3 regions of the Arthrobacter methylotrophus genome follow, and region 3 is predicted to be linked to each of the others. Evidence: riboswitches for the same ligand, from Rfam matches in the RefSeq annotation. Region 3 holds a riboswitch; each other region holds the start of a gene.
What was found. A riboswitch is a leader RNA that binds a small molecule or an ion and turns the genes downstream of it on or off. The one in region 3 is predicted to bind cyclic di-AMP.
Positions count from the first base shown of each region.

Region 1: another riboswitch for cyclic di-AMP. It lies ahead of ABD884_RS20055 (aggregation-promoting factor C-terminal-like domain-containing protein); the one in region 3 lies ahead of ABD884_RS24295 (hypothetical protein).
Region 2: another riboswitch for cyclic di-AMP. It lies ahead of ABD884_RS18230 (M23 family metallopeptidase); the one in region 3 lies ahead of ABD884_RS24295 (hypothetical protein).

Region 1 is NZ_BAABED010000001.1:3,898,607-3,901,872, forward strand. It holds gene ABD884_RS20050 (sensor histidine kinase) at 1-1,395, shown strand, start outside; cyclic di-AMP (ydaO/yuaA leader) riboswitch at 1,559-1,731, shown strand; gene ABD884_RS20055 (aggregation-promoting factor C-terminal-like domain-containing protein) at 1,734-2,462, shown strand; gene ABD884_RS20060 (glycosyltransferase) at 2,602-3,266, shown strand, end outside.
Region 2 is NZ_BAABED010000001.1:3,522,456-3,525,721, forward strand. It holds gene ABD884_RS18225 (NlpC/P60 family protein) at 1-289, opposite strand, end outside; cyclic di-AMP (ydaO/yuaA leader) riboswitch at 294-461, opposite strand; gene ABD884_RS18230 (M23 family metallopeptidase) at 607-1,428, opposite strand; cyclic di-AMP (ydaO/yuaA leader) riboswitch at 1,431-1,641, opposite strand; gene ABD884_RS18235 (iron-dependent transcriptional repressor DtxR) at 1,768-2,463, opposite strand; gene serC (phosphoserine transaminase) at 2,778-3,266, shown strand, end outside.
Region 3 is NZ_BAABED010000001.1:4,719,426-4,722,691, reverse strand. It holds gene ABD884_RS24305 (TetR family transcriptional regulator) at 1-636, opposite strand, end outside; gene ABD884_RS24300 (helix-turn-helix domain-containing protein) at 685-1,086, shown strand; cyclic di-AMP (ydaO/yuaA leader) riboswitch at 1,288-1,438, shown strand; gene ABD884_RS24295 (hypothetical protein) at 1,441-2,412, shown strand; gene ABD884_RS24290 (PucR family transcriptional regulator) at 2,556-3,266, opposite strand, start outside.

The sequences.
Region 1 (3,266 bases), 820 kb from region 3:
CTGGTCTCGATGGCGCTCCTCGTCGCCATTTGTGGAGCCGTGGGCGTGGTCAGTTACGCCTCCATGGACCTGTTCCTCACCAAGCAGCTTGACCAGCAACTCGTGCAGGCCTCCCATGGCCGCCCGCCCGCTGGAGATCCGAATGGGCGGCCGGATCCTTTGGATGCCCGCGGCCAAAGCATCGGCACGCTGAACGCACGCATTGCCGGCGGGCAAGTGAGCAGCGATGCCGGATTCTTGTCCTCCGACGCCACCCGTACGTCTTTGACCGCCAACGACGCCGCCGCTCTGTTGGCGCTCCCCCCCAACGGGCGCGCGGTTGATCTGAACCTTTCCAACGGTGGCTACAGGGTGGTGGCGAGCGCAACCCCCTACGGCGATGAGGTCATCACCGGGCTGCCCCTCGCATCGAAGGAGAACACCGAGGCCTTGCTTGTCTGGACCATGGTCCTGGTTTCCTTGGGAGGCTTGGTGTTGATCGGGCTCGCGGGAACTGTTCTGATCCGCCGCACCATGCGTCCCCTGGAGCAGCTTTCCGACGTCGCCACGAAGGTGTCCAAGCTTCCGCTCGACGCCGGCGAGGTGGCGCTCGCGGTGCGCGTTCCGGCGTCGGCGGCTCACCCAGGAACCGAGGTGGGCAGCGTCGGCCACGCTTTGAACCTCATGTTGGACAACGTCTCCAACGCGCTCGAGGCCCGGCAGCAGAGCGAAACCAAGGTGCGCCAGTTCGTGGCCGACGCCTCGCACGAGCTGCGCACTCCGCTGACCGCCATCCGCGGCTACACCGAACTCTTGCGCATGACCGAAACGTTCACCGAAGACGGCCGCAAGTCGCTGGCCCGGGTTCAAAGCCAGTCCGAACGCATGACCACCCTCGTGGAGGACCTCCTTCTGCTGGCCCGGCTTGATGAAGGCAAGGCCCCGGTGTTCACCGATGTGGACCTCACGCAGTTGGTGGTGGAGACCGTCAGCGATGAGAAGGTCATGGCTCCCGAGCACGTCTGGCAGCTCAAGTTACCGGACGAGCCCCTCACCGTCCGCGGCGATACCACGCAACTCCACCAGGTCCTGGCCAATCTGCTCTCCAACGCCCGCAAACACACGGAGGCGGGAACCACCGTTGTCACGGGGGTCATGCGCTCCGCCGATGGCAGTGCCGTGGTTACCGTGACCGATAACGGACCAGGCATCCCGCGCGAATTCCAGGGCAGGATCTTCTCGCGCTTTGCCCGTGCCGATGCGGCCCGCTCCGGTTCCGAGGGCACGTCAGGGCTCGGCTTGTCGATTGTGGAATCCATCGTCCAAGCCCACGGCGGTACCGTTGAAGTGACCTCGCGGCCGGGCCGGACGGAATTTGCCGTGCGCCTTCCAGCGGTCAGGACCGCCCTGGCCTGAAAGTGCACAAAGAAGCGTTCGACGACGGATGGTGGCGGGCGCAAGTCGACTCACCGGCGTCGTGATCTCCGTTACCCAAATGTGACTTAAGCGGAATCCTCCTGTACCGTCGATGGGTGCGCGGGATCGTTCCTGCCACCGCCGGGTAGGCGCCGAGCTCTGCCCCTCCCCGGTGCCAACAGTCCAGGCAGAGACGGGGGACCCAGGTCTCCGGGCAAGCGCTCATGTTGAGCCGGCCCTAGGGGTGAAGCCGTACCGCCACGATTCTCAGTGGCCACGGCCGGATGACCTCATCCGAATCCGACAGCTAACTCCGCAGGCGTTGAGAGGCAATCATCATGTCTGGTTCCAAGAATCAGTCGCGCCCTGTTGCGCGCCACCGCGGCGAACCTGCCGGAAAAAACAAGTCACGTACCACTTTGCGGCGAGTCGCGGCAAACCTCGGCACCGGCCAGCGGATGGCCGTTGTTGCCGGCGTTGTTGCCGTGTTCATTGGCGCAGGTGCGGCCACCCAAGCCGCCGGTCAAGCCCTCGATGCCCAGGACATGAGCCGGGCTTCCGAATCACGCACGGTACAGCCCTCAGCCACCGCGTCGGCGGCAGCCACGCCGTCGGCGAACGCTAGCTCCAAGCCGAGCGCCGCCCCGAGCCAGGCACCTTCCCCCGCTCCGAGCACCGGAGCACCCCAAGCACCCGCGCCCGCCGCTCCAGCGCCCGCCCCGGCAGCACCGGCAGCACCGGCCGCTCCTGTGGCCGTCGATGACCCCGCCGGCGCCCAGGCCTACGCCGCGAGCGTGCTTTCCTCCTACGGTTGGGGCCCGGGCGAAATGTCCGCCTTGACCACCCTGTGGAACAAGGAATCCGATTGGCGGACCACTGCCACCAACGCTTCCAGCGGCGCGTACGGCATTGTGCAGTCGCTTCCGGGCGAAAAGATGGCTTCCGAAGGCGCCGACTGGCAGAGCAACTACCAAACCCAGATCCGTTGGGGCCTGAACTACATCAAGGAACGCTACGGATCACCGTCTGCGGCTTGGGCCTTCCACTTGGCCCACAACTGGTACTAGACCGGCAAACAGGCATCGATGCGCGCGAGGTCCGTCCCACCAAGGGGCGGACCTCTGCGCCTTTGACCAGGCACATATCCACAGCCACGTCACAGGTTCCGCCTAAAGCCTTCATATTCCGCCGCGGCACTCTGGATACATGACGCTCATCGAATCCACCACAGGAACCTTGAAGGACCCCGCGGTGGTGCCGCCGCGCCTTCCCCACCAACCGAGCACCCCTGCTCACCGTTTCCCCCTCCAAGAAGGCGCTGTGCGACGCGCCCCTGTGGACACCCACACCACCATCCCCGTCCTCGATGTCACCATCCCGGTCTTCAATGAGGAGCACGACCTCGAAGAGTGCCTGCGCAGGCTCCACGACCACTTGCGCGAGTCCTTCCCGCACGGCTTCCGCATCACCGTGGCGGACAACGCCAGCACGGACAGCACCTTGAAAATCGCCGAGCGCGTGGCCAGGGAACTTCCGGAACTAGCGGTGGTCCATCTTGAGGAGAAGGGACGCGGCAACGCCTTGCGCAAGGTGTGGCTCGCCTCGCCGTCGCCGGTCCTGGCCTACATGGACGTGGATCTGTCCACGGACCTCGCCGCACTGGCACCCCTCTTGGCGCCGCTGATCTCCGGCCATTCAGACCTTGCCATCGGCACCAGGCTGACGCGCAACTCCCGGGTTGTCCGCGGGCCCAAGCGCGAATTCATCTCGCGCAGCTACAACCTGATGCTGCACTCGTTCATGGGAGCCCGCTTCAGCGATGCCCAATGCGGCTTCAAAGCGATCCGGGCCGATGTGGCACAACAGATCCT
Region 2 (3,266 bases), 1.2 Mb from region 3:
CAGCCGGACGCTCGTACTTGATCGCGACCGAGGAGTCGGCCGCAATGCTGGCTTGGGCGATGGACTGGACTTCCAAAGTGGAGGTCCCAGTGGACTCGCGGGGGACGTTGGTTTCGGCAGCGTTCGCTGCGATACCGCTAGTGAGGACCAGTCCGGACGCAGCGGCGATAACTGCTGCCTGACGGCCTACGCCACCGGCGTTGCTGCCGACTGATTTAGCGATAACGGCAAGCGAGTTGGTCTTGGTGACCGCGGCACGGTGGCGCGCAAGAGTAGAGCGTGAAGACACGTAAGAGGCCTCTCCCTATGCCCGCGAGGTAAGCTGTCGGATTCGGATGGGAGTCATCCGGCCGCGCCACTCCCCTTCGGAAGCTGCGCGACTTAACCCCAAGGCCATCGGTGAAGATGGCCAAAAGTTGGGTCCCCCGCCTCTGCCAGACGATGTTTTGCGAACGGAACCTCGGGCAGTGGCAGAGCTAGGCAATCCACCCGAGTGCATCAACTCTCTAAAAGTTGATGCGTGTTAGACGGTACATGAGTTTTGGCTGAATGTCACATTCAGGTCACGGCGCGTGACAAGCATGCGATAGGCGGCCATCGGATTGGCTACAGCCAGCCCAAGGGGTCGACAACGTTGCCGTTGACCATGACTTCAAAATGGAGGTGGCAGCCGGTAGAGGCGCCCGTAGTGCCGCTCAGGGCGAGCACATCGCCACGGCTGACCATTTGGCCCACCTGGACGTTGAACGAGGACAAGTGGTTGTACGTGGTTTCCAGGCCATTGCCGTGGTCCACCACAATGCGGTTTCCGCCGCCGTAAGGGTGCCAGCCAGCGAAGGTGACTTTGCCGGCGGCGGCCGCGTGGACCGGGGTGCCGCATTGGGCCACGAAGTCCTGGCCCCGGTGGAATTCTCCCAAACCGCCCGTGATCGGGTTCACGCGGTAGCCGAAGGGCGAGGCCGTGGTCAGGGTGTCCAGCGGCGCCCCGAGTGTTCCCTTGGAGGAAGACGTGGTGATGCTACCGACGGACTGAGCGCTCAAGAGTTGTTTGAGCTTGCTGTCCGGATCTGCCGTAGTGGACACTGCGGCGCGGCTGAAGTCGATCGTGGCACTTGCTGCCGCAGGAATCTCGGGCTGGTTTCCCGCGGAAGGGGTGGACTGGCTTGACTCGGACGCAGCCGTCATGGCGCCGGTGCCGGGCATTGCGACGGTCAGGAGGAGGCCTGTGGTGGCCAGGGCGACGCCTGCCTTCTGTCCAGCACCGCTCGCGGCCGCGAAATCGGCCATTTGCCGCAAGGGTCCTTTGCGTCGGCGGAATTCGCGATGCGGATCGCGGGGCCGTGGTTCGTGCGCAGCGACGCCGGCGGTCCGCAGCTCGGCAGTAGAACCGGACGCGCGTCTACGGCCCCTGGTGTTCTGCGTGGTCAAAGTCTTCCTCTCTGGCAAGCCTGCGAAGTTAGCTGTCGGATTCGGATCAGAGAGTGCATGGACCCGGTCCGCGCGAAGCACTCGAAGCACAGTGGAGTCCCTGAAAGGGTCCTGCGCTTTGTGCACTTCCGCTGCGGACTTCACCCCAAGGCCGCCTTTCGGCGACCGCTGATGGTTCCCCCGCTTCTGCCGATGAATGGACTAATCCACCTGACCCGCCGGCAGAACTGGGCTTCGAATCAGGTAACGCTTTGGTATCGGCGCCAGTAGCCAACTATAGGGGATTAACCCCGACGGTAATAATTTCGTTATCTTTGCCGGGCGCGCTGCTGAAGAAGGCTAAGCGACGGTCACAAACACGTGCGAAGCGACCTCCGGGGGAAGCTCCAGCGCACCATCTATATTGGGTACGCGAACGGAGATGTACTCCCCCACACGCTCCAAGGAAACCCTGGCGCCCGGGCGGATTCCACCCTCGTCGAACTGCACCAACAGCTCCGGCTCAACCTGAATCGGTTCGGCCAGGCGACTGACAGTGACTCGGTTCTCCGGCGAGTATTCGTTCATCGCTTCAAGAAGGTTGACCACGCCATCCGTAAAGGCATGGGACGCTACTCCGCCCAATGCTTCGAGTCCTGGGATGGGATTGCCATACGGAGATTCCGTGGGGTGGTCCAGAAGTTCGTAGAGGCGCCGTTCCACCCGTTCGCTCATGACGTGCTCCCAGCGGCACGCTTCGTCGTGAACGTAGGCCCAGTCCAGTCCGATGACATCGGCCAGCAGACGCTCGGCGAGCCGGTGCTTACGCATCACCTCGGTGGCGCGTTTCCGTCCGGTTTCGGTCAACTCGAGGTGCCGGTCGTTTGAAACAATCACCAAGCCGTCGCGCTCCATCCGGCCGATCGTCTGCGAAACGGTCGGACCGGAGTGCCGCAAGCGCTCGGCGATGCGGGCGCGAAGAGCCACGATGTTCTCTTCTTCAAGCTCCAAAATGGTCCGAAGATACATCTCAGTGGTATCAATCAGATCCGTCATCCAGCTCAGCTCCTCGAGCGCAGTATCTTGGGTGTGTCCACCGTATCGGGGCCACCTCAACGGTCGAACAGACGGTCGACCCGCCGGCCGTCCCGGGCCGGGCGCCAGCTCCAAGCTTAGCTTATTTGGAATTACTCCGGATAATCCCGTTCGCGTACTCCTGCGCGCCACGGCAAAACTTTTCCACGTGGCGGACTGTGACACCGTCGGTTCTGCCCCGGGCTGCGGAGTCAGGCAGAATTGGGGAGTCGAAGGGGCAGAGATGCCACCTGCCACGACCCATCTAGGCCGCTACTTCACCATTGGAGCATCCCGTGAGCGACAACAGCATCACTATCCCCGCCGATTTGCTGCCCAAGGACGGCCGCTTCGGTGCCGGCCCCTCCAAGGTCCGCCCGGAGCAGATCGAGGCCTTGTCCGCAGCATCGACGTCGATCCTCGGCACCTCCCACCGCCAGGCACCAGTCAAGAACCTGGTGGGCTCGGTCCGCGAGGGACTCAGCCAGTTCTTCCGCGCGCCCGAGGGTTACGAGGTGATTCTCGGCGTCGGCGGCTCCACCGCGTTCTGGGACGTCGCCAGCTTCGGTCTGGTGGAGAAGAAGGCCCAACACCTTTCTTTTGGTGAGTTCGGCTCGAAGTTCGCCTCGGCCACCAACAAGGCTCCTTTCCTGGAGGCTTCCTCCATCATCACCTCCGAGCCGGGCACACGGCCGGTTTCCCGGGCAGAAGCAGGCGTGGACGTCTACGCCTGGCCGCAGAATGAAACCTCAACCGGCGTCGCCGCTCCCGTCAAGCGCGTTCAG
Region 3 (3,266 bases):
TGAAACCCGGGCAAAAGTATCGGCCAAAGCGCCCAATTCACGCCCGAGCCGGACGGCCAACCCTTGGGCTTCGGCTTCCCGCGCATCACGCTCGCCGCGCTCGACGCCCTCGCATTGTTCCCCACCAGCAGCAATTGCCCGCAGCCATTGGCGCAGGATGCTGTTGTGCACGGCAACCACGGCTGCAGCGAAGGCCACGGCGGTAACCTCCCGGCTCTCCCCCACGGGCAGGGCAGACAAGAGGTGGTTCCGGAAGGCGCGCTGATAGCGATGCGTCATGACGAGTTCGCGGTCTCGAAGAGCAGGTACCTGGTGCAGAAGTTCGTAGCGGGCGAGGGAGGTCTTCCGATTGCCCACATGGTGGCCAAAGACCAAGAGCGCCGCATCCACAACGGGACGAAACGGATCCGCCGTCGTGCGCGAAAGCTGTTCCTGAACCCGCGCCAGTATCCGGTCGTGGTCCGCGAACACAACGTCCTCTTTGGAGCCGAACTTCCGGAAGAACGTACTGCGGCTCATGCCGGTTGCTTCGGCGAGATCATCCACGGATGTCGCCTCGTACCCTTGCCGCGCCAGGAGCTCGATTGCCGTAGCGACGGCTGTGCCCGGATCCGGAACGGCTGGGTAATTGACCATAGGCGTGAATCTAACACGATAGAGGAGGCATACAGCTAGGCTTCTGCCATGGCATTGATAGCTCCCCGCGTGACGCCCGGCTTGGCCCTGGACGACGCCCGGAACCTGGCACGCTCGCTCCAGGACAGCAACGACATCACCGTTTTCGTGGACGGCACCGTTCACCGGCTGCCAGATGAGGCCAGGGACGCCGTGGTCGACCTCCTTGGCCGGCTAGGCCGCGGCGAAGCAGTGACGGTCAGTAGCGTGGAGGAAATGCTCACAACGTCGCGGGCGGCTGAACTTGCGGGGATCTCGCACACCTACCTGCGCAACATGACCGATCGTGGCGAAATCCCTGTCGAATACCGCGGCACGCACCGCCGCATCCGGCTCGCGGACATCATGGCGTGGCTGGAGACACAGAAGAGCAAGAAGCCGGCGGCGGACGGGGAAAGCACCAGCGAGTAGCGAAGGGGTGGTTCTTCGGCGGTAGAGCTCGCTGCCGCTGGAGTCACCCGCCTACCACGTCTGTCGGGGACTCGCGGAGGAGGAATACCGACCATCCGCCCCGTTACCCAAATGTGACTTTACCGTGCGGCTGTTGTAACGTCGAGGGCGCGACCCAATCCCCAGCGGGCCGCTTCCGGGCTGACGCCGAGCTCTGCCGCAACCCGGAATCCGCCAGAACCGCGGCAGAGACGGGGGACCCAGAGTCTCCGGGCCTAGTTCTCCATGGGCCCTTGGGGTGAAGCCGCCACGCGCGGCCGGACGGCCTCGTCCGAACCCGACAGCTAACCTCGAAGGCGTTGAGAGGCAATCACCGTGTCCCCAACCATGGATCAGCCTCGTCGTGCCCAAGTGGCGCGCGAGCGCACCAAACCAAGCGGACGCCGTCGTGCCGAAGGCAGCGCCCCGTTCATTCCGGCGCCAGCATCTGAACCTTCACGTTCGACGGCGGTACCCACCACCCGCGCGGCCGCCCGAGCGGCCGAACGGAAACGAGCGGCTCAAACCAGCGAGACTGCAGCCATAGCGATGATCGCCACCGAGGCCACCGCGGAAGCACACACGGCCTCGCGTCCCAACCATGCTCCGGCGTCCTTCACCGGTTCGTCGTTCAACCAGGAACCGCATATCGTCCTCAAGAAGACTGCAACCGTCCGGACGATGAGCCACCGGATGGTAATGGTGACAGGAGCCCTGGGCATCCTGCTGGCGGCAGCTTCCGTCAGCCAGGCCCTCGAGCTGCCCTTCTTCGGGCACGAATCCCCGGCCCAAGACGTGTCCACGGCAAATACCGAAGCTTCCCCCCTGTCCGGCCCCCCCTCCGCAGCGGCCAGCATCTCCCCCACCGCAACCGCTTCACTTTCGGCAGCCACGCCAACCGCCAAAGCAGGTCAAACCGCGGAGCCGGCGCAACCCCCGCGAGGCACGCCCGCCGTCGCACCTTCCAGCGTTCCGGCACCGTCACTCTCGGTTCAGGTTCCTTCGGTCATCCCGTCAACCCTGCCCCCGATCCTTGCCCCCGCGCCAGCCGTTCCCGCCCCCGCTCAGCCGGCTCCTGCCCCCGGCCCGGTTCCACCGGTCACGGTCACACCGGCCCCAACCCCGACGCCGGAACCGAGCGACCCGTCCTCTCCGTCCCCCTCGCCGAGCGACCCGTCCTCTCCGACGCCGCCAGCTCACTCGAAGCCACCGGGAAAGCGCAGCGCCTCGACGGGTTCACCGCAGCCCGCTCAGTCAGGCCTGGATCTGGGCACAATTTTGGACCCGGCAAGCCAGGCCCTGCAGTGAGGATGGGACCGCACAAAACACCTTCTGTCCAGTGGCACGGACAGTGTTGCGCACGCCCTTGGATGCCAGCGGTTCAACGCCGCCCGGACCGTTGGCACTGCGGCCTCCGGTTGAGGTTGTCGAGGCACTGAGCCGGCGCAACCTCAGATCCGCGGTCGCACAGCCCACCGCCGGGCCTTCAACGCCGCGTGCAATTCAAGCCGAATCACACCGTTCAGAGGATCAGCACCAATGAGCTGCCGCACCCGGGCCAGCCGGTTGTAGATACTGCTTCGATGCAGATGCAGCGTCGCGGCCACCTCCTGCACCGAGCCGTCGCTGTCGTAGAGCAGTTCGAGCACGGGCAAGAGCTCCCCGTTGCGGTCGGCATCCTCGATCGCCTGGAAGTTGGACGAGCTCGAATCGTCCCAACCGCCGGGCGCCTGCAAGCGCTCGAATAGTTGGTAGATTCCTGCCGCGCGGCTGTCCACGAGCTCGCCGAGTCGAGGATCGACGGCGGCCGCCTGGGCCGCGAGCTTCGATTGGCGGTACGCCCGCCCTAGTTGGCGGATAACCGAGAACGGTTCGCTGATGCCCAAAATGACCCGGTCCACCCTCCGGCCGGCGCGCTTGGCGAGCTCCAGCTGATAATGGACCAGGACCTGGGCGTGTTCGGCCCTGCCAGCTGTTTCACGGAACAACAAGACCGCATGCGTCTCAGTGCCGGCACTGAAAAGCACGGAGTCGACGCCGATGGTGGCCTGCAGCGCGGCGGAACGGTGCGTCAAGGTGGCCGCGATGGGATCGGCGACGCCGCCGCTGTTCTCCGCGTCGAGCACGGTCACCAGTTGCCACGGACCCCTGCCTTGGATTTC